DNA from 4 places in the Paenibacillus sp. JCM 9796 genome. Region 3 is predicted to be linked to each of the others. Evidence: riboswitches for the same ligand, from Rfam matches in the RefSeq annotation. Region 3 holds a riboswitch; each other region holds the start of a gene.
The links. A riboswitch is a leader RNA that binds a small molecule or an ion and turns the genes downstream of it on or off. The one in region 3 is predicted to bind cobalamin.
Positions count from the first base shown of each region.

Region 1: it holds a riboswitch for cobalamin, as region 3 does, so the genes downstream of both, ACZ439_RS08840 (S-layer homology domain-containing protein) here and ACZ439_RS25410 (5-methyltetrahydropteroyltriglutamate--homocysteine S-methyltransferase) in region 3, are expected to answer to the same signal.
Region 2: it holds a riboswitch for cobalamin, as region 3 does, so the genes downstream of both, cobJ (precorrin-3B C(17)-methyltransferase) here and ACZ439_RS25410 (5-methyltetrahydropteroyltriglutamate--homocysteine S-methyltransferase) in region 3, are expected to answer to the same signal.
Region 4: it holds a riboswitch for cobalamin, as region 3 does, so the genes downstream of both, ACZ439_RS26820 (energy-coupling factor ABC transporter permease) here and ACZ439_RS25410 (5-methyltetrahydropteroyltriglutamate--homocysteine S-methyltransferase) in region 3, are expected to answer to the same signal.

Region 1 is NZ_AP043723.1:1,824,881-1,830,369, forward strand. It holds gene ACZ439_RS08840 (S-layer homology domain-containing protein) at 1-1,161, opposite strand, end outside; cobalamin riboswitch at 1,314-1,533, opposite strand; gene ACZ439_RS08845 (methyl-accepting chemotaxis protein) at 1,664-3,280, opposite strand; gene ACZ439_RS08850 (ABC transporter substrate-binding protein) at 3,775-4,836, shown strand; gene ACZ439_RS08855 (ABC transporter ATP-binding protein) at 4,844-5,489, shown strand, end outside.
Region 2 is NZ_AP043723.1:1,579,971-1,585,459, forward strand. It holds gene cobJ (precorrin-3B C(17)-methyltransferase) at 1-1,672, opposite strand, end outside; cobalamin riboswitch at 1,939-2,141, opposite strand; gene ACZ439_RS07720 (MmcQ/YjbR family DNA-binding protein) at 2,433-2,807, shown strand; gene ACZ439_RS07725 (hypothetical protein) at 2,819-3,157, opposite strand; gene ACZ439_RS07730 (hypothetical protein) at 3,260-3,700, opposite strand; gene ACZ439_RS07735 (iron-containing alcohol dehydrogenase) at 3,930-5,087, opposite strand; gene ACZ439_RS07740 (3-hydroxyacyl-CoA dehydrogenase family protein) at 5,168-5,489, opposite strand, start outside.
Region 3 is NZ_AP043723.1:5,278,807-5,284,295, forward strand. It holds gene ACZ439_RS25405 (KamA family radical SAM protein) at 1-815, shown strand, start outside; cobalamin riboswitch at 910-1,106, shown strand; partial or broken gene ACZ439_RS25410 (5-methyltetrahydropteroyltriglutamate--homocysteine S-methyltransferase) at 1,202-2,306, shown strand; gene ACZ439_RS25415 (hypothetical protein) at 2,461-2,682, shown strand; gene ACZ439_RS25420 (hypothetical protein) at 2,697-3,029, shown strand; gene biuH (biuret amidohydrolase) at 3,359-4,042, shown strand; gene ACZ439_RS25430 (cupin domain-containing protein) at 4,082-4,522, shown strand; gene atzF (allophanate hydrolase) at 4,519-5,489, shown strand, end outside.
Region 4 is NZ_AP043723.1:5,605,008-5,610,496, forward strand. It holds gene ACZ439_RS26805 (energy-coupling factor ABC transporter ATP-binding protein) at 18-851, opposite strand; gene cbiQ (cobalt ECF transporter T component CbiQ) at 856-1,653, opposite strand; gene ACZ439_RS26815 (energy-coupling factor ABC transporter substrate-binding protein) at 1,650-1,934, opposite strand; gene ACZ439_RS26820 (energy-coupling factor ABC transporter permease) at 1,931-2,698, opposite strand; cobalamin riboswitch at 2,866-3,062, opposite strand; gene xerS (tyrosine recombinase XerS) at 3,255-4,355, shown strand; gene ACZ439_RS26830 (PASTA domain-containing protein) at 4,386-5,489, opposite strand, start outside.

The DNA of each region.
Region 1 (5,489 bases), 2.2 Mb from region 3:
TTTACCGGAAATTCCGTTGATCGTATGAATGAAATGGCCGTCGCTCTCTTGAAAAGGAACCCCCTGCGCATGCAGCACTTGAGCCACAGCCTCATAGGCAGTCCCCACTATGGCGGAGCCTTCGGCGATCGTACCGGCGGGGCCTTCCACATGAACCGTCACGCGAGCTGCGGCAGGCGCTCCGCCCCCTGTGGTCAGGATCGCCTCATACGATCCGCTGTCACCGTTGACAGCCGTATGGAAGGCCGCCAGCGCCACAAGCGATTGCACCGTGGCCCATCCGTCGGAAGAACCGCCGGCCACATGGGCAAATCCGCCGTCGCCTTGCCGGTAACCGAATAAATAGGTAAGCGGGTTGCCGTTCGCCTTCGCGAAGCCTGAACTGCGCGCGTCGAGTCCGGCAGCGGACAACGCGAGAATGACCTGTGCGGTGCTTTCCGCATTTTCCCCATACTCCGAAAATCCGCCGTTCGCTAATTGCTGCGAGGACAGCCATTGAATGCCGCGGTCCATCGCCGGCCGGACACCGGTGTGCGCGGTATGAGCGGCCAGGGCGTTCACAGCAGACGCTGTAATGTCGATGCTGCTCGGCCCTCCGGCCCCAAGCGGCCATCCGCCGTCCGCATTTTGCTGCGCGAGCAGCCATGCCACGATTTTATCGGGATTCCACTTCGCGGTTAACGGAATGTGATAAGCATCGCCGCTCAAGGCCAGCAGCGCATAAATCGCGCCGTTCGTTCCCTGGGCAGTCAGCACATCGCTGTTATAAATGCCCTCAATAAGGTTGTACGAACTCGACCCGGCCGCGATCTGCTCGGGGTTTCCTCCGGCCGACTTTACGCCTAACGCAATCCGGGCATAGTCCGTTACCTTGCTGTAACGTCCGCCGTTCTGCTGAAGCTGCTCGCGGACGGATGATAAATATGAGGCCGGCACCTGCTTCCCGGCTGCAGCCAGCGCATAAGCATCCCAATCGGAAAGCGCGCCTCCATTCGCATCCAGGATGTAGCCGGCCGCATCGTCTATAGCCTGAGGAACCGTGACAAGCCCTCTCCCCGCTCCATCCGCATACGCAGGCGCCAGCCCGCCAAGCATGGATATGAGCAAGCACCAGCTTAGCAGGACCATGCTTATCTTGTTGATCCATCTGTTACTCTTCATCTGTTGTCCTATTCCCCTCTCTTGAAACTGACCTTCCTTAAACTAAAAAAGCACCCCTTCTCTATGAAGGGATGCCGATACGCATGAACCTGCAGGCAATATTACGTTCCTGACGGATTGCCGTTCCCCCTTCTCCTAATTTCGCGTAGGCGACGGTGTTCTCGGGTTAGACAGATATCCTGACTTGCGGATCGAAGCCGGACTTCCGTCATCCCAACCGCCCCCCCTAAACCAACTGAAGGACAGTGACATCATGGAAGCCGCTCCCCGCTTACAGTGGCGCGACCGTGCCGGATTCTCACCGGACTTCCCTGTTCGCCGAACGCCGGCATGGCTAGCCTCCCGTTCGACATCTACCCGAGCAAATGATTCAATTATGTACAAAGAATAACACGATCCCCAAGCATCGTCCAACTATTTCTTGCGGGCCAACCGCCCGCGGTCCTGACGCGGGGCCTCATCCCGCCGTACGCTTCGATCCACTCGCTTACAGCGGGCGGCTTCAGGATTCCATCACAAACCGGCCGGTAATTTTCTGCAGATTTCCGGAAATGCTTTTGAGCAAATCCGCTTGCTGCGCAATAAGCTCGGTAGCCAAGTGATGCCGTTCTCCGCTGCTCGCCATCGCTTGGGCGGACGCAGTGAACTGTTGAGAAATATCCCGAATCGCCTGCATGCTGCTTTCCATCGAATGAAGCCCAAGCTGAATTTCACGCATCTCCGCAGAATGCGCGGACGCTTGCTCCGCAGTCAGGCGGCACTTGTCGGCCACAAGGCGAATCATATCGCTCAATTGGCCAATCCTTCGGATTCCCCGTTCTACGGCAAGCCGTTCCGCTTTCACCGCATCCGCGGCTTCTTTCGATTTCAGCGCCATATTGTGCGTCAGCCCGATCGCGCGTTCCGCTACCTCATTGGATGTAACGGCAAGCTTCCTCACTTCGCCGGCAACGACCCCGAATCCTCTGCCTTCTTCGCCGGCCCTCGCAGCCTCAATCGCGGCGTTCAGCGCGAGCAGGTTCGTCTGTTCGGCAATTTCACGCATGTACAAGATGAACTCTCTCATTTCTTGCAATTGCCGCTCCAGCTCTTCCATCGAGCTCACGCTCCGCTTGCTCGTTTCCTGCAGGTCATTCATGTCATTGCGCAATTCCAGCGTCTTCTCCAGCCCGGCATGCGACGATGTCCGGGCCTCCTCGGATATCTTGCCCGAAAGCTCCATGTCTTGACCGGCCCGGCTGACTCTGTCGTGAATCTGCTGCATCCGGCTGCCGTTAAGTTCGATGAGCTGCAGCTGGTCATTCGCTCCCGCGCTCACTTCCTGCATGCTCGCTACCAGCTGCTCAGCCGAAGACAGCAGCTGCCGAATTTCGTCGGCCTGCTCGGACCCGATCTTATTCACGGTGGAGGAAGCCTCCTTCATGTCGGACAAGATCGCTCTCATCCCTATCACAATTTTGTTGATCTCAAACGAAACTTGTCCGAGCTCATTGCGCCTGGAGCCTGCCGAAGCGGGCATCAGCTTGCCGGAAGAAATGGCTTTCATGCGGCCCATCCAGCTCTTCAAGCTTTGAAGTACCGTTCGATGAAAATACAAGCCCGTCCCGGCGAACGCCGCCAGCACAAGAAGGCCCGCCCCGGCGCGTTCCCCCCACGAATCGGCCAGCCCGAGGCCGCCTAAAGCGATCAGCAAGGGAATACTGTAAACGGTGTACCAGGTTGCCTGAAAAGATAAGGATTGCACGATCACACCCAGCCGCAAATTATAAGGCGAAGCTCCCGCCCCCGGAATGTTCACAGGAGTCGAAACATCCAATATAACCTCACCGGTGTTACGGTGATAAATTTGAGCTAACGGCTTGTCCGTTTGCGCAGCCGCCAAGCCAACGACATCGTTGAAGACCGTCCCCTCGCGCAGCCGGTTTGTGTGCAGAACGGATAGTCCGTGATGCTCGACAACCAGGAAGTATTCATCATTTTGAAGCAACTGGTCCAATAATACCCGAATATCCTCTGACCGTTCAGACCATGCGTGTCCTTCCAAGAGCTTGCCGATCTCTACAGCGGCGGATTGCACTTTGGCTATTGCGCGGTTTTCCAGTTGTTTAGGTATGTTCATGTCGAAAGCCCCCTTAGAATTAATGTAAGCGCTTTAATAAAACTTTACATGGATTTGATCTCTCTGTGATAGCTCTGTGCGTGAAGTGTTAAATTAAAAGCATGAAATGTTAAAAACCAGCAGTGAACGGCTTGTCTTCCGGGCTCGCTTACATGCTGCACCCGGCATGATCTTTCGAAAGAAAAAGAGGCCCGTCCTGACTCCTTTCACCCTACAATTGGAATAATAAGGTGTCCCCGGTTCATGCTCAGCTGCACGAAGGGCATAGCGTTATTTTTCATGTGGCCAATTTCCCTTATCTCAAGCTAGTTTTCATCACTTCCGTATTAAATTGAGTTATGGTGCGGGTATTCGTGTACACTATGCTTCCAAGACCTGTTCAAATCCAATATTATGACAAACTGTTGAAGGAATTATTTTACAGAAGGATTCCTTCTCCGAAGTGTCGAATCATGTAAATTTCGCAGTTTAAATCGCATTCAGGAGGGTACAAAATGAAAAAGAACTTCGCACTGCTACTTGCGGCCATGCTGGTCATGGTTGCGGTTCTAGGGGCTTGCGGCAAAAAAGAAGAAGCTCCCCAGGCGGCGGGCTCCGCACCAAAGGCGGAAGTCAAACCCGTCAAACTGGAGATCGGGATGCTGAAACTTACCAGCTCCGCTCCACTGTTTATCGCCATGGAAAAAGGCTTCTTCAAAGAAGAAGGAATCGAAGCGAGTCCACGGTGGTTTGAAGCGGCCCAGCCGATCGCCGTTGCTACCGCATCGGGAAGCGTGGACGTGGGCGCTACGGGAATTACCGCAAGTCTTTACAATATGATCGCCGGGGGCCAGAAGCTGCTCATCGTCGCGGATAAAGGAAGAGAGCAGAAAGGCTATTCCTCTTCCGCTTTACTGGTACACAAAGATTCTCCGGTAGCTTCCATCCAGGATTTGAAGGGCAAAAAGATCGGTATTACCCAAACCGGCTCTACGTTCCATTACATGGCCGGCCGTCTGCTGGAAAAGTACGGCCTGACACTGGCCGACGTAGAACTCGTGCCGCTCGGCAAAGTGAGCGCGATGATGGAAACACTGAAGAGCAAACAGGTGGACGCCGTGCTCCTCAACGAGCCTAATATTACAGCCGTTGTGAAGGAAGGCTATGGGAAAGTCATTGCGCAGGTGGGCGACGAAATCGAATACCAGACGTCCGGTCTCTTCTTCTCGCAGAAATTCGCGGACAATCGTGACGCAGCCGTTCGCTTCATGAAGGCGTACGTCAAAGCGTCCCGCTACTACTACGATGCGGTGCTCGTGCAAAAGGACGGCAAACCTCAACCGGGCGCTAACTATGACGAAGTCATCAGCATCATTGCCAAATACACCGATCAGCCTGCCGACAACATCAAGCTCGGTCTGCCTTACATGGACCGTGACGGAAAGCTCTTGGCCGAAGACATCAAAACTCAGGTCGAGTGGTACTTGAAAACTAAAATGATCGAACAAGCGGTGGACTACAAAACCATCGTCAATACGGAATTGCTTGACGAAGCATTGAAAACCGTAGGAAAGTGAGGACAGCATGAGAGTCGTCGTCGACGGAGTCACCAAAACGTTTCGGGACAAAAAAGGGCGGGACGTCACCGCCCTCAGCCAGATCGACTTCGCCATCGACCGGGAGGAATTCGTCGTCCTGGTCGGCCCTAGCGGCTGCGGGAAGTCAACGTTGCTGAACATCGTGGGGGGACTGCTGTCCCCCACCGATGGAAGCGTTTATTTCGAAGGACTGTCCGCGGAGCAGAACGATCCGCGTCTTGGGATCGTGTTTCAGGAGATTGCTCTGTTCCCCTGGCGTACGGTGTTCGAGAATGTGGTGTACGGCCTGGAAGAAATGGGGCTGGGCAAAAGCGAGCTGAAGGAAAAGGGCCAGTACTACCTCGACATGGTAGGGCTGACCGGCTTCGAGCAGGCCTATCCTAAGCAGCTCTCCGGCGGTATGAGGCAGCGCGCAGGCATTGCGAGGGCGCTTGCCATCGAACCGGATCTGCTGCTCATGGACGAGCCGTTCTCCGCTTTGGATGCGCAGACCCGCACCCTGATGCAGGAGGAGCTGCTCACCATCTGGAACCGCACGAGACTGAGCACGCTGTACGTCACCCATAATATCCAGGAAGCCGTTTATCTGGCCGACCGCGTGATCGTGCTTTCCCGTCATCCCGGACGAATCA
Region 2 (5,489 bases), 2.0 Mb from region 3:
GGTAACGATATCCTTCAAGCTCCTTGATCCGGCTATAATATTTATGAAAACGCTCGTTCGGATGGGCCTCATCCGCATACCGCCTGACGATCCGCTCCACCGTCTCCAGCAAGCGATCCGGCTCTACGCCTTCAGCCACCGGGATGCCCGGATGAGCGTTGCGGCCGACCGTTTTGCCGCCGAGGAACAGATCGAACTTTTCCTTGCGGTACACGATGCCGATATCTTCCCGCACCGCGCCGTAACAAGCCATTCCGCAGCCGTTGAAACCGATGCGCAGCTCCTTTGGCACCTTCAGGCCGCCGATTCGCTGCTGCAGATCCTCCAAGTAAGGAACCGAATCCGCTTTGTCCATATTGCAAAAATCGCATGCCTTGATTTGCGCGACATCGCCGACCGGCGCCAGCAGCAGCCCAGCCGCCTCCAGCCGCGATACCGCCTGCTGCGGCTCCGAAGTCACGAGCCTCACAAGCCATTGATGATGCGGCGTATATTCAATCGAACCGTCTTCGCCCACGATGTCGGCCAGCAGCGTCAGTTGGGCGGCCGTCAATCTCTTCTCCGCGAGCCCGGGGCTGACGGCGAACTCGAGAATCTCCCGCCGCCGGAACGGATCGCTTTCGCGCTGCCAGGACGGTGTCTCGGCCGGCGCTCCGGCGTTCGCCGCACCGCGCTGCGTCTCCACGAGCCGCAGCGCCTCGAGCGCCAACGCTAGCGGCGACGCGGCAGCGTCCCCCGCTGCGCCCTCCGCTTCCTTCGCAGCCGTCGCCTCTGCGGCAGCCGCTTCGCTCTTCGCCGCTCCCGCTGCCGGCTCTCGCTCCGCCGTCGCAACAGCGCCTTCCCGCGCTTCGAGCGACCACGGCTCCGCCTCGGCGCGCAGCCGCTCATGCGGCTTCAACGGCTGCACGTCCGCGCCGAGCGTATACTTGCGCTGGTAGCCGCGCGGCGTAATCATCAGACCGTCGTAGACGACCGTCGCCGAGTTGCCGATAATAACCGTCGTCAGCATGCCGATGTCGTGCTCCAGCATGCGTTCGAGCGTCGTGATGGCAATCTCTTCCCGGTCCCGGTAGGCGCTTTTGACAATACCAACCGGCGTTTGCGGCGACCGGTAACGCAGCAGCACGCTGCGCGTCTCGACGATTTGCCGGGTGCGCCGGCCGCTTCGCGGGTTATATAACGCGATGACGAAGTCGGCCGCCGCCGCCGCTTCGACCCGCCTAATAATGAGGTCCCAGGGCGTCAAATGGTCGCTCAGGCTGATCGTGCAGGCATCGTGCATGATCGGCGCGCCAAGCAGCGAACCCGTCGAGTTGATCGCCGAGATGCCCGGAATCACCTCCACGTTGACACCGGTGTCCCGACGCCAGCCTTGCTCCATCAATACTTCGTAGACGAGGCCGGCCATCCCGTACACCCCCGCGTCCCCGCTCGAGATAACCGCGACTTTCCGGCCGGCCTGCGCCTGCCGAACCGCCTCCTGCGCCCGGCTGACCTCCTCGGTCATCCCGGTACGTACGATATGCTGCCCGCTCAGTAAACCGCGGATCAAATCCACGTATGTGTTGTAGCCGATGATGACCTCGCTCTCCATGATCGCTTCTTTCGCCGCTTGCGTCATATGCTCGAAGCTGCCGGGGCCAAATCCGATAACCGATAGCTTGCCTTTCATCGTTTCGTCCTCCCTTCCAGTCGCTGAACGATAATAGCGGAACCATCAAACAAACCAACCCACGCAAAAAAAGCATCCTTCCTCTCGGAAAGATGCTTGACGATAAAGTGAACCGGCTGCTGCCGGGGTAAATTCCCGCGCGTTTGCCGAATATGACGGCAAGCGCTTGGCTCTAACCCGCAGTACGCCTGAACCCATTCCCGTACACCCCCCTATCCGCGTAGGCTTTCTGGTGACTTTGCCGCTCTCGTCGCGTTCGATCGTGACAAGGCAGCGGAAAACAGGCAGGTCTCCTGACTTGCGTCTCATCGCTTTTTCACGCGCCTTCCCATCGACGAATCGACAGTGGCCTGGGTCGGAAAAAGCTCCTCGCTTACAGTGGCGGGACCGTGCCGGACTTACACCGGCTTCCCTATTAAGCCGATACGCGCAATGGCGGCATATCGGCACCTGTTCTCTGAACTCAATATAAAATTAGGTACGTATTCACGCATTTCTTTGATAATCAACTCCCATGATAGCACGATTATTTCAAGACTGTCCAACTCTTTGTCGGAAAGGGAGCTTGATGCGGGAGGTTGAGATGACACGCGTCAGGAGTGCTTGCCGCTTTTGTCGCCGCGCTGGGCGCCCGGCCTGATGCCTATGCCCCGTGGTCACGCAAGTCTTCGGCCAGCTGCGGTTATGGCTTTTCATCAGAGCCGGGATCGGATATGCTGAAATAAAGGCAAAACCGCCGCTGAAAGGAGCCTCTTGTCAAATGAATCACGAGTTATTGATCGCCCTGGCGTTGAAGAAACCCGGAACCAGTCTGCGTTACCCGTTCGAGCCCGATCTTCCGGTGCTTTATGTCGGCAGCAAAATGTTCGCCTTATTAGGCCATCAATCCGGCGTCCCGAGCGTCAATCTGAAGGCCGATCCGGACACAATCTGGCTGATGCGCCAGACGTATCCAGACACCGTGCTGCCGGGATATCATATGAACAAAAGGCATTGGAATACCGTCATCTTGAACGGAAAGCTGGCGGATGAGGAGCTTGAGAACATGCTTGAAGAGTCGTATCAGCTTGTCAGACGGAACTTGTCAAAAGCGGAGAAGGAAGCGATCTGGGGCCCCGGGCAGCGAAAGAGCTGAACCTCTTAACGTTACTCCCCGCGATGTGTATCCCGTGCCGTGAATGCGGCGATCGCGCCGAGCAAGATCAGCATGGAGGCCGCCCACAGGACGCCGCCAATGCCGAGCCACAGCGAGTTTCCTTCCGAAGCCATCGAAGGGTGCGTCGGCCTCGTGCCGATCGCCTTCAGACAGCAGGCCACCGCTGCGCTGAACACCACGAAATGCGCGATCACCCACCCGAAGGCGCTGCGGTATACTTCTTTTCGCCCTTTTATCCAAAGCAAAATGACAAAAACAAACGAAATGCCCATGACGATGCCGAAACCGCCGACGAGCAGCGCCATCGTTTCCTGTTCCATCGGTAACAAGGCTGTTCCCCTCCCCCTGGTACGTTTTTCATAGGGATTCCCCCGTTCCTCGTGGACGGCCCGGGATAGATACATGTTTCTTCCCGCCGCAAGCCCTTCCCTCTACGAACGATTCGGAATGACAACGACGGAATTAAAGTAACGCAGAAAGTCGCACATCATTTTAAACTTCACCATGTAATCCTCGAAGCTTCCCTGCATGCCTTCGGCCAACTGATGAAGCTGCCAGGCGTTGCGGTACAGAAATTCGAGCACTTGCTCCTCGGTTTTAGGCTTATGCAGGTCCGTGCCGTGAAGAATTTCGAATTCCAGCAGTATCCTGCCTCTGTAATAAGGATGCACGTTCACCACGTTGCCGGGGTTCGGATTCGGTTCGATGTAGGCCAGACCTGTTTGTTCGAAAGGCAGCATCAGCAGGTTCGTAACCCGGTCTTCCAGCTGTACGGTATAAGCCAGTCCGTGATGAAGCGAGATCATAAACGGATAATTGTCAAACTCTTTCTTTTTGAGACGTTCATAAAAGAACTCTAAAAATGACGGCATGGTTCCACCCTTTTTCGCAATCTCTCTCAACTTGAATTTTCGTAAGCGCTCTTCTTTCAGCTTCCGCCGATTCGAACATCTTCCGATGAAAATATTACTATAAGTTTACACGATCTACCACTCGCGTAGTGAAAAGCCCGCAAAAAAAAAGACGCCAGGCAAATTCCCCCAGCGTCTGGCGTCTTATTCAAGCGTCACATTTCGGCCTGCCACGCCCTTCGACGTGCTCCTATCCTTGAAGCGCTCTGCGGTAAACATGACGAATATCGTCTAAAGTTAAGGCTTTGGGACTCCTCTGCAGCAAGCGTGTTTGCTTGGCTCCGTCCTGGGCCAGCAGCTCGATATCCTTCTCTTCAATGCCATAGGCCTGAAGGGAGGACGGGATGCCGACATCTTGAGTCAGGTCGCGAATCGCCTGAAGCGCGGCGAGCGCATTGTCCCGAGTGGATGCCTCTTTGCGTCCTACCCCCATAACGAAGGCAACCTTCTCCATCTTCTCCAGGCAGGAGGGAAGAATAAATTCATACACATAAGGCAGCATGAGAGCGTTCGATTCCCCGTGTGAAATATGGAATAATCCGCCGAGCGGGTAAGCCAGCGCATGAACGCCGGCCGTCCCTGCATTGAAGAAGGCCATTCCCGCCAGCATACTCCCCCAGGACATAGCTCTTCTTGCCTCTTGATCGTGGCCTTGCCATACCGCTTTGCGAAGATTTTTGGCGATCAAATCCATCGCTTCCAACGCCAGCGCATCCGTGAGCGTAGAGGATTGGATCGACGTATAAGCTTCAAGCGCGTGAGTGAAGGCATCTACGCCAGTGGCAGCCGTTACACGGGGTGGAACGCTGTACGTGAATTCTGGGTCTACAATCGCGACATCCGCCAGCAGGTAGTTGTGGGTAATGACGTCCTTGGTTGACTCCAGGTTAAAGACGGCGATATCCGTTACCTCAGACCCTGTCCCTGATGTTGTCGGGATCAGGATTTTCGGAAGCCCCTTATGCTGCAGCTTCCTGGTGCCGGTCAAATTTAAATAATCCGCTATGCTGCCCTCATGTGTCGCAAGCACCGCAGCGGCCTTGGCGATATCCAGCGCGCTGCCCCCTCCGACCGCGATCACCAGCTCCGCTCCGGAGTTTCTGACCGCATCGACCGCTTGATCGCCGATAGCGACCGGCGGTTCGGGCACGATTTGGTCGTAGACCGAATATTCGATGCCATGCTCAGACAGAATGTGTTCTACTTTGCTTATGGCACCTGACGTAACGAGAAACGGGTCTGCGAAAACGATCACGCGACGGACTCCTAACGCTTGGCATTCGTCGCTAATTTTTCGGACACAACCTTCTCCGAAATGAATTTTTACGGGAGAAATAAATGTACTCATCCTGCACACTCCTTTATTGAAGATCATCTCTTTCATCTCGGTGACGCCAAATCCCGGAGCTTTTGCCGAATTAAGCTGTATCAGGTCGTTTCAGGCGTTCGGTTCCTCCTGTCCTTTTTCAGCCAATCCATCAATTCCTGCTCTCGCTCCCGGTTCATCTGCCGGGAGAACGCCGGCGTCCATTCATAAAAGCCTTTTCCGTTTTTTTGTCCGTAGCTGCCGCTGTCGACGAGCGCGCGCATCGCCGGCAACGATGCGGAATGCGTGCTCAAATCGGGGAACAAATAACCGGAAATCGAATCAAATACATCAAGCCCTCCCATATCGGCCGTCATGAACGGACCTGTAACCGGGAGTCTCCTTCCGATGCTGTATTTAACGGCCGTATCGATATCCTCTATG
Region 3 (5,489 bases):
AAGCGACGAAAGATATGGATCCCGGTCTAGCCTACATTGCGAGTCATCCGGAAATTAACAACGTGCTGCTTACCGGAGGAGATAGCTTGATTCTGGCAACAGCCAAATTGGAAAGTATCCTGAGCCGGTTAAGAGAAATCGACCATGTTAAAATTATACGGCTCGGTTCGAAAATACCTGTTTTTAATCCGATGCGGATTTATGAAGACGAACGATTGCTGGAAGTCATCCGCCGTCATTCAAACGTAAACCAGCGGATTTATGTGATGGCGCATATCAATCATCCTCGCGAGATTACCGCCGAAGCCAAGAAAGGCTTTGAAGCTCTTCATCAAGCCGGCGCTATTGTTGTCAATCAGACGCCTATTCTTAGAGGGATCAACGATAACCCCGAACGATTGGCAGAGCTGCTGGATAAGCTGTCATGGGCCGGCGTAACCCCCTATTATTTCTTCGTCAATCGTCCGGTGGCCGGCAATCGCGAGTTCGTTCTGCCGCTGCAGCAAGTGTACCGAATCGTGGAAGAAGCCAAGGCGCGCACTTCAGGCTTAGGTAAAAGGGTGCGTCTATCCATGAGTCACACCTCCGGCAAAATCGAAATTCTGGCTATTGATAACGGAAAGGCCTATCTGAAATATCACCAGTCGCGGGATAACGAATACGGCAAGTTCATGGTGTTGGATTGCCCTGAAGATGCGGCATGGTTCGATGATCTGCCAGGTAGCGATCAATATTGGCAGAAGCCCCAAAAGAAAACCGATGAAGTTATTTCGGTGAATGAGCTCCCTGATCTGCCGCGAGCGCATGCTAGATGAACAACCACATAAGTCATGTAATAAAGCATCGCTGTGCTATATTCTAACTTGATATAAACAGGATAATAGGATAAGATCTTAATTAATTACAACTGAAAACCTGTGGGAACAAGGTGCTCTAGCCATAGCTAAAGCTTAATAGGGAAGTCCGGTGCAAAGCCGACGCGGTCCCGCCACTGTAACGGAGGAGTCTCAGCTATACTGCCACTGATCTTGATAAACGTGGATCGGGAAGGCCGCTGCTTGTTCGCATGCAATCATAGGCATCTTTTCCTTCTTTTTGTTGAGGTGAAGACGTCTTTTTTGCATGGTTTTTCATTTGGATCATCCTATGTGGAGTGAATCCGGCTTCACTACATCCTATTTTAGAAGAGGAGATGTGCAAAATGACGGCAGTACTGGCTAAAGGACCATTCCGGGCAGATCATGTAGGTAGTTTTTTAAGACCGGAGCGACTTAAACAAGCGCGTTTACAAAAGCAAAATGGGGAAATTACAGCAGAGCAATTGCGTATCATTGAAGATGAAGAAATCGTCCGGCTTGTTGACATGCAAAAAAAATCGGGCTTGGCCGCTGTGACGGACGGTGAGTTTCGACGCGCTTGGTGGCATATCGATTTTCTATCGCAGCTTGTTGGTGTTGAGCTCTATGAAACGGAGCAAGGGATTCAATTTCAGGGTGTTCAAACCAAAGCTCACGGAGTGAAAGTAACAGGTAAAGTAGATTTCCATAACCATCCTATGATCGAGGATTATAAATTCCTTCATCAAATTGCAGGCAATCATGTTGCTAAATTTACAATTCCTAGTCCGAACATGTTATTTTTTAGAGGGCATATTGAAGAAGACGTTTTATCCGAATCATGATGAATTTTTTAATGATTTGATCGCAGCTTATCAAAAAGCGATTCAGGCTTTCTACGATGCCGGTTGCCGCTATTTACAATTGGATGATACCTCGTGGTCCGTATTTTTCTCCGAGAAAGGTCAGGAACAAATTGCGGCAAGAGGCTTTTCTGCGGAACAATTAGCACAGCTGTTCACCAGGGCTATTAACGAATCGATAGCCAATAAGCCGGAAGATATGAAGATTACGATGCACATATGCAGGGGCAATTTTAAATCTACTTATGTGGCCAGTGGCGGGTATGATCGCGTATCCGAATTTATTTTTGGCAAACTCAAGGTAGACGGACTGTTTTTAGAATTTGATGATGAGCGATCCGGCGGATTTGAACCTTTACGTCATGTAAATAGAAAGGATATCCAACTTGTATTAGGATTAATCACGTCCAAATTCGGTGAACTGGAAAATCCGGAGCGTATCAAAGCAAGAATTCATGAAGCTGCCCAGTATGTAAGCTTGGATCAGCTCTGCTTAAGCCCCCAATGCGGTTTTGCTTCAACGGAAGAAGGCAATCTTCTCACGGAAGAGGAGCAGTGGGACAAAATACGTCTTGTCGTTAATATTGCACAAGACGTTTGGAATTAATACGGGAATGGTGTGACAAAACCTTGAGAAATCAAGGTTTTTTATTTTTTTCCAAATAATAGTCCGGTTGAGGAGTCAACCGTCAATCATAATTTTTATCTCTTTAACGAAAAATAAATAACAATAATTTTAAATTAAGGAGTCCGATAATGCGATGTTGAAAATTTTGCTTTCTTTGGCTTACTTGATCATCGTTATTTCTTTGATCGCTTCCATTGTATTGATCCGGAGGCAGCGAACCAAAGAAATGGATAAAGGAGTGAATCCCACTTCAGTCAAGCATTACTTCATCGCTAACCCCATGATGATAGCTTATGTGCTGTTTCCGATTGTTCTTGCGATCGGAGCCGCTATTTGGATGTATTATTTTTATTAACGCGGAGGACTAACATGGAGAGAAATAAGTATTATGTATCGGTTCAATCCAGGTCGATCATGTCTAATCAAGGCGATGCCGCCTATGAATTAGAAATCGAGGCAACCGACGAAGAAATTAAGCAGCTTCAGGAGTTGTTTGAAGTCGAGGAAGATTTCGAGATAGACACTTTTTGGAGAGCGCATGCGGCAGGCATTCCTTATCATTACGACCAGGCCAACGTCGGATACGATATGGCCTTACAAGAAATCTATCGAAAAATTCACGCTCTAGGGACGAAGGAAACGAAAGATCAAATTGAAAAAATGCAAATTTTGAATCAATCTTTAACCGGAAAGAGGGACTAGGGTCCCTCTTTTTTAGTCAGGAAAGCGTTAAAAACAAGCAGTAGACTCTATTCCGGAATATCCGGAAAAAGGTCTATTTTTTTTGCACATATGATTTTACAAACGATTTCAATGTAATAAAAAATGACACAATATTTATAATTAATCGTTTTTTGTTAAAAAGACACAATAAAAATCCCCATTAATTGTTGAATGATGATAATGAAATCAGGTTTTTTACGTCATATAATATAACAATAAGGGACGGGGATCATACATTAACAACCTTTTCCCAAACATTTGTTAAGTTATATATCATCGTTTAAGCAGGGAGAAAGGGATGTGATTTTATGCAAGTGGAAGCGAACCCGTACAACTGGCCGTTTGACGGGAAGATTGTGCCGGAGAAAACGGCGCTTGTCATCATCGATATGCAAATCGATTTTTGTGGAAAAGGGGGGTATGTGGATCGGATGGGCTATGACATTTCCTTGACGGCAAGAGCCATTCAGCCTATTCAAGCGCTGTTGGAGAGGGTACGGAAAATTCCAGGTTTTACGGTCATTCATACGCGGGAAGGGCATAAGCCCGATCTTTCCGATCTTCCTGCGAACAAAAGATGGCGAAGTAAACAGATTGGTGCGGAGATCGGTTCTCCCGGGCCCGCGGGCCGTATTCTTGTTCGGGGGGAGCCGGGCTGGAACATTATTGAAGAACTAAGGCCTTTGGAAGGGGAACCGGTGATCGACAAGCCCGGCAAAGGAAGTTTTTATGCGACGGACCTGGATTTGATTTTGAAAAACAAAGGCATTACACATTTGATTTTAACTGGCATTACCACCGATGTATGTGTGCATACGACGATGCGGGAAGCGAACGACAGAGGTTATGAATGTTTGATTTTGGAAGATTGCACCGGGGCGACGGATATCGGCAATCATCAGGCGGCTCTCAAAATGGTAACGATGCAGGGTGGGGTTTTCGGCAGTGTATCCGACTCTTCCCGGGTGCTGAAAGCGTTGGAGCATTTCTAAACGGACAATTCGGCTATCTATCGTTGAGGAGGACATCACATGATCACGGGAAATGAAACCAAAGTTATTGTTGGCGATGAGATGGAATGGGAGCTAATGCCCAACCACAGAGAGCTGTATCACCGGGAAATCTTGAATGCACAGCAGGCGGATGGGCTGGGAATAAGGACCAGCTCCATCCTCTGGGAAAAAATCGGTCCGGGCGGACAGGTGCTCCCGCATTATCATGATGTAGCGGAAATCATCCATATTACGGTTGGGAAAGTAAAGCTGCTGTGTAATGGGGAGTGGAAAAACTATCAGGCCGGGGATACCTTTCACGTTCCGGCAGGAACCGTACACTCCGTACTTAACGACGATATCGTTCCGTCGGAGCAAATCAGTATCTTCCTGCCGGTTGAGGAAGCTGTGCCGCCGAATCAATTTTTTAACACGCACTTGGTAAAGGATGTTACAAAAAAGGATGGTGATAATGGATGAACACCCGCATGCTTCCGAGAGAATTGTCGATTTCTTGGTTACGGGAAATGTATCAAAACAATGTTTGGAGTCCTGAAGAAGTTGTGAATGAAATCATAAACCGGGCCGCCGAAGATGCGGAAATGAATATATGGATTACGCTGCCCAGCATGAAGATGATTCAGCCTTACTTGGACCGTCTGAAGCTTTTGGACAAGGGACAAGCGCCGCTGTGGGGGATTCCTTTTGCGATCAAAGACAATATTGACTTGGCGCATGTACCGACAACGGCGGGTTGCCCGGATTTTGAATATACGCCGACAGAACATGCGACCGTTGTAGAACGATTAATTGAAGCTGGAGCTATTCCCGTCGGCAAAGCGAACCTGGATCAATTCGCAACCGGTTTGGTGGGAGTAAGAAGTCCTTACGGCGAGACAAAAAACGCCTTGCGTGGAGAACTGATCAGCGGGGGTTCAAGCTCAGGTTCCGCAGTTGCTGTAGCGCGCGGTCATGCAGCTTTCGCTCTGGGGACGGATACTGCGGGGTCGGGACGTGTACCGGCTGCCTTGAACAGGCTTGTCGGTTATAAGCCGACGCTGGGAGCGTGGTCGACAAAAGGCGTTGTTCCGGCCTGCGCCGGCTTGGACTGTGTTTCGGTGCTTGCGCACAGTTTGGAAGACGCGCTCGCGGTAGATGCTGTAGCGCGGGGCGTTGATCATGCCAATCCTTGGTCACGAAGCTTTCCGGCTCCGACGCCTGCGCTCCCTCGAAAAATTTATTTGCCTAAGGAGCCGCTGAATTTTTTCGGAACCTTTGCGAACGAGTACAGCCAAGCTTGGGATTTGGCTGTAGAAAGATTGAAGAAGCTGGGCATCCCCGTCGAATATACGGATACAAGCAAGCTATCTCAAACGTCAGCGCTGTTGTACGACGGACCGTTTGTCGCTGAGCGGTGGGCCGGATTAGGCGATTTCGTCGAAGCGCA
Region 4 (5,489 bases), 330 kb from region 3:
CTAGCGCAAGACCAGGCTCAGCGCCACGTCTCCTGCATCGCCTTCCATGCGGCGATGTCCCTCGGAGGCTTGGCACCGAGTCTTCTGTCAGCGGGCAGCGCCTTCCACAGCTCAACGAGCGCCGGCAGCTCCAATCCGTAAGCGGCCAGCACGTCGGCTTCCGTGAACACGTGCTCCGGCGTACCTTCCATGACGCACGCTCCTTCGTACATGACGAGGATCCAATCGGCCCACGCATAGGCCATGTTCAAATCATGGGTGGCCATCGCCACGGTGATCCCTTGTCCATGAATCCGGTTTAACTCCTCCACCAGCCGATGCTCCGAACGACGATCCAGATAGGCTGTCGGCTCGTCCAGCAGCAGCAGCTCAGGCTCAAGCACGAGCACGCCGGCTAAGGCGACGCGTTTTTTTAGACCCAGACTCAATTGATGAAGCGGAGTCTCCGCCCATGGCGTAAGCCCCATCACATCCAGCATGCGTTCGGTGCGCCGGCGTATTTCCTGCTCCTCCAGACGGGCGTTGCGCAGCCCGTACGATACGTCCTCGTAAGTCGTATGTAAGATCAACTGCTGCTCCGGGTCTTGAAACACAAGACCGACTTGCCGGCGAAGCCGCTGCAGGTCTTCGTTCTTATAAACGTAAGGCGCATCCTTCCAAAGCATCGTTCCGGACTTCGGCCGGTGAATACCGACGGCATGCAGGAAGAACGTAGATTTGCCCGAGCCGTTAGGTCCGCAAATTGCCGTGCGTTTTCCTTCAGGTATACGTATATTCAGCTGACGCAGAGAGGGCGTTTGAGCGCCCGGGTACGTGAACGTGACATCTGAAGCTTCCAATATCGGCTTCATCCTCTCACACTCCCCCCACTCGAAGCCAAATACTGAGCAGCGCGAGCGTCGCAGCACCGAGAATGCCTTCGGCTCCGTAACGTCCTGGAATCGGCTTAGGTTCGTAAGGCATAAAGTGAAGCTCTCCGGTAAATCCCCGCGACATAAGACCCTGTGACAACCCCCGATAACGTTGCATCGTCTTGGCAAAAAGCTGTACGAGCAAGGCCGCGACGTCCCGCAGCGTGCGCCAGAAGCCTGCGTGTCCGCCCCGTGCCCGCTGCGCGGCGATCATTCCTTGTGCGGCATCCGAAAGGTGGAACAAGAACCGGTAGGTAATCACCATCAGCTCAAGCACGGCTTGAGGCATGCGAAGCCGCTTCATCACCTGCATCAATTCCGGGAACGGAATCGTGAAGACGATGAACAGCAAACACGCTTCACAGGCGGCTATCCGCACGAACACTTCCACCGCCTGAACCAAGGCCGCCGGTGAAATATACAACCACCCGCGAAATACCGGAACAGCCAGCAGCGCATCCGGCCGGACGCTTGCGGCGGACGAAGCCGCCTCGATCACCCACGCCGGCAAGCTGGTCACATAAAAGAAGCACGATGCGCCGAACAACCAGCTGTACGTCTTTAACGGGATACCCGCGTAACCGACCGTCCAGACCAGCATCCAACAGAAGATCGCAGCCTGAACCGCAGGCTGCGCCGCATACGCAAGCGTCAGCAGCACGGCCGCAAATCCGCATTTCCACATCGGGGAAACGTGCCGCAGCTTATTGGTATACGACAAGCTATCGATCGTATGGATCATCGGTCTTTAGATTTCGCGGCTTTTCCTTTATAAAGCCCGACCGTATACCCGATCACGGCAGCGCCGACGGCGGCCTGCAAAGCGAACAGCATGCTCTCGGTTTCCGCAGGCGGCTCCAGCAGCGGAGCAAACCAAGGCTCGTAGGCCGGCGACAGCTGGCGGATCATATCCTCGGCCGCCCCGTCGGCTCCCCCGAATTCTCCGTCGACAAGAAGCAGCGGAAGCGTGCTCAGCAGCACGACGCCGGCGATAAGCAGGCCGTTTTTCATCCTTTTGGTCATGAATGATCGACTCCTTTCGTTGTATGCCGCACAACCGACAAAGCTTCGGCATGGTGCAACCGCAGCCAGTTCCAGACAAGCACAGTCAACAGTCCTTCGCTAATCGCAAGCGGTACTTGCGTGATGGCGAAAATACCCGAAAATTTCATGAACGAGGCGGCAACGCCCCCTTCTGCAGCAGGGAACGCCAGAGCCAGCTGCACGGAAGTTACCAAATACGTCGACAAATCGGCTAGAGCGGCTGCCGTGAAGACGGCCCACACTTCTTTACCCGTCGTCTTCACCATGAATTTGTAGGCGAAGAACCCGACGATCGGGCCGGCAACCGCCATCGCAAACGCATTGGCTCCCAGCGTCGTCAATCCCCCGTGTGCGAGCAGCAAAGCCTGGAACAGCAGAACGATCGAACCGAGCACGCTCATCGGCAGCGGCCCGAACATCACGGTGCCGAGACCGGTTCCGGTCGGATGAGAGCTGCTGCCTGTAACCGAAGGAAGCTTCAAGGCGGACAGTACGAACGTGAACGCAGCCGCCAGACCGAGCAGCAGCTTCAATTCCGGCGACGTCTTCGTGATCCGGGCAATGGCGCGGACGCCGAGCACGAAGAACGGGATAAACACCGCCCACCAGAAGATCGCCCATCCCGGCGGCAAGAATCCCTCCATGATGTGCATCGCATTAGCAGATTGCGGCTCGTTCACGACAAAATAAACGATAAATCCGATGATAACCGCGATCATTGACAAGACTTTGGACGATTTCATTTAATCTCCTCCCATGAATTTGTGCAACAAAAAAAGCATTCCCAACCGTAGACGGTTAGAAATGCTTCTTATCCTGATAAACTTTCGGAACGAAAGGGGCCATTCACCCTCCGTACGAAAACCGATCGCAGCAGCTTCCTAACACCTCCCTATCTTCCGTAGGTATATCAGTGTCGTCAGAACAGGCAGGTCTCCTGGCTACCAGCATCGACGCCCGCAAGCCGCCTTCCCGATCCGGTTGCGAATCAGTGGCTTCGTGGCTGCGAACTACGCTGTTACAGTGGCGGGACCGCATCGGATTTGCACCGAACTTCCCTATTAAGCTTCAACCTGAAGTTGAAGCACCTGTTCCCACAATATGCACTTGTGTAAGACTAGCCTTAATGTACACGAACCTGCCTGTGAATTCAACCCCCATATCTAACCGATTTCCTGCAATTGTGATAAAATAACGGGTACAGCGATCGGTTCAAGTAGCTGTCAACCAACAAAACAATACATAATTATAATTATGTTAACTAATTGCTGAATACAGGCAGTTAAGGAGCGTGGCCCGATGAACGTAATCAAAGTCAAAGACCGTTTGGAGCTGGAGAAAAAAATCCCGCTGATGCCCTGGTACGTGGAGAAATTCATTAATTATAAACTGCCCGACTTGTCTCCCTCTTCCCTGCTCGAATATGTGAGGGATTACGAGACATTCTTCGGCTGGCTGCTCGCCGAAGGGTTGAGTACGGCCGGACAAATGAAAGATGTGCCGCTCCTCGATCTCGAGCGGCTGCATATGGAGAGCATCGATCATTACAAGATGTTCCTCGCCATGCGCAAAACGAACGCCAATTCGAAAACGACCATTTCCCGCAAGCTGTCCTCGCTGCGCTCGTTGTTTCATTATTTGAGTCAAATCGCCGAGGACGAGAATTTCTACCCGCTGCTCAAGCGCAATGTCATGGCGAAGGTGGAAATTAAACGGACGCATAAACCGAAAGACTCGGCGGCCAAGCTCGAAGGCAAGCTGCTGCAGGAGGCGGAGATCGCCGAGTTTATCGACTATGTGAAGACGGGCTACGGCCAAGACGTGGCATCGAACAAGCAGGCGACCTATGCTTACGAGATCAATAAAACACGCGATGCCTGTCTCGTGAGCCTCATCCTCAACTCCGGACTGCGCGTGTCGGAGGTCGTTAACCTGAACGTCGAGGACGTCGATTTGAAGAAGAAGCTTATTTATGCGTTCCGCAAAGGCAAGAACGACGAGACGTTCAAAACGCCCGTCTATTTCCGGCAGGACGCGGTAGATGATCTGGCCTGTTATTTGGAGCTTCGCAGCTCGGTCTACAAAGCGCCGAAACGCGAGAAGGCGCTCTTCCTTGCTTTGGCTAACGGCAAACAGGAAGGCGAGCGTATGACCAAACGGGCGATTCAGGAAATGGTGATCAAATATGCCAAAAGATTCGGCAAACCTTACTTATCGGTTCATAAACTGCGCCATTCGTTCGCGACGGACTATTACTTGCGCAACGATCTGTACAAAACGCAGGAGCAGCTCGGTCACGCCTCGCCCGAAACGACACAAATTTACGCCCATCTAACCGATAAAACAATGTCTGAAGCGATCGACAAAGAGAAGAAGGACGGGATATCCGGTGCGTCTTGACGCCCGGAATTCCCGTCCTTCTTCGTCTGCTTAAGGCCCTTTGCTTACCCAGAACGATACATTGTCGCCTTTCTGGAGCGGAGTGCCCGGCGCAGGACTTTGACGAAACACCGTATTTGCCGAATGCGGGTTTTTCTCCAAATAAAACTGGTACCGAAGACCGGCGGCCAGCGCCTGTTTCTCCGCTTCTTCTTTGCTTAGACCGACCAGCTGCGGCGCTGTGACGGCTTGACCTTCTCCGGGTTGCGCCTCCGACGATGACTGAGGCTCAGCCGGTGTCGCGGGTACCGGGTTCGCTGCGGACGGCGTCTCCGGCAAAGCGGAGCTCTGGCCCGATTTCGCGGCGGTTTGCTGCGAGTCCGGAGACTTCCGGCCGATCCCGAGCTCCATAAACAATAGAAACACGCCGACCGCGGTCACGGCCGCCACCGTAAACAAGGCCATGCCGATCAGCGATTTTTTCCAAAAACCGCCGCTCTTAGCTTCTTCCACTTCTTCCTCTTCTTCGACGATCTCATCCTTTACGGTTGAACGAACGAGCTCATCCTTGGCCGGTACCGCTGCATGCTCCCGTTTGATCGCGAAGCGCACCTCTTCTTCCTTGTCCGGCATCCCGGCTGCCCCATCCGGCGCCGCCTGTCCGGACAGCTGGCCTAACTGCATGATGAACGACGATAAGGTATGCTGGCCCCTCCATGCACGTCCGAGAAGAACGAGCAATGCGTCCTTACGCTCATCCGTCGTGGCAACGAGAGCCGTACGCAAACGCTGCTCCCTCTGTTCCAGCGACGAAGGAATAGATTCCGTCCCCATAAACAGCTGATAGATCAAGCTGGCAAGTCCTCGAGCGCCCTGCTCGTCGCTCTTCACTTTTTCCCAGCAGTTAATAATTTTAAGGTGACCGTCGTTTCCGATCCAGACGTTGTCCGCCATGACGGAGAAGCCGGCGATGCCTTTTTCCAAGGCGTCTAGCATGCCTTTACTCAGCTCGAACGACATGGCAACGACGTCGGCCAAGGTGAATGCTCGGCGTTGTAGCCTGGCCAACAGCGGTTCCCCGTCGAACGATTTCAGAACGGCGTAAATCGATAAATCTTCGAAGCCGACGTCGAGCACATGCAAGAAGCGGGTATC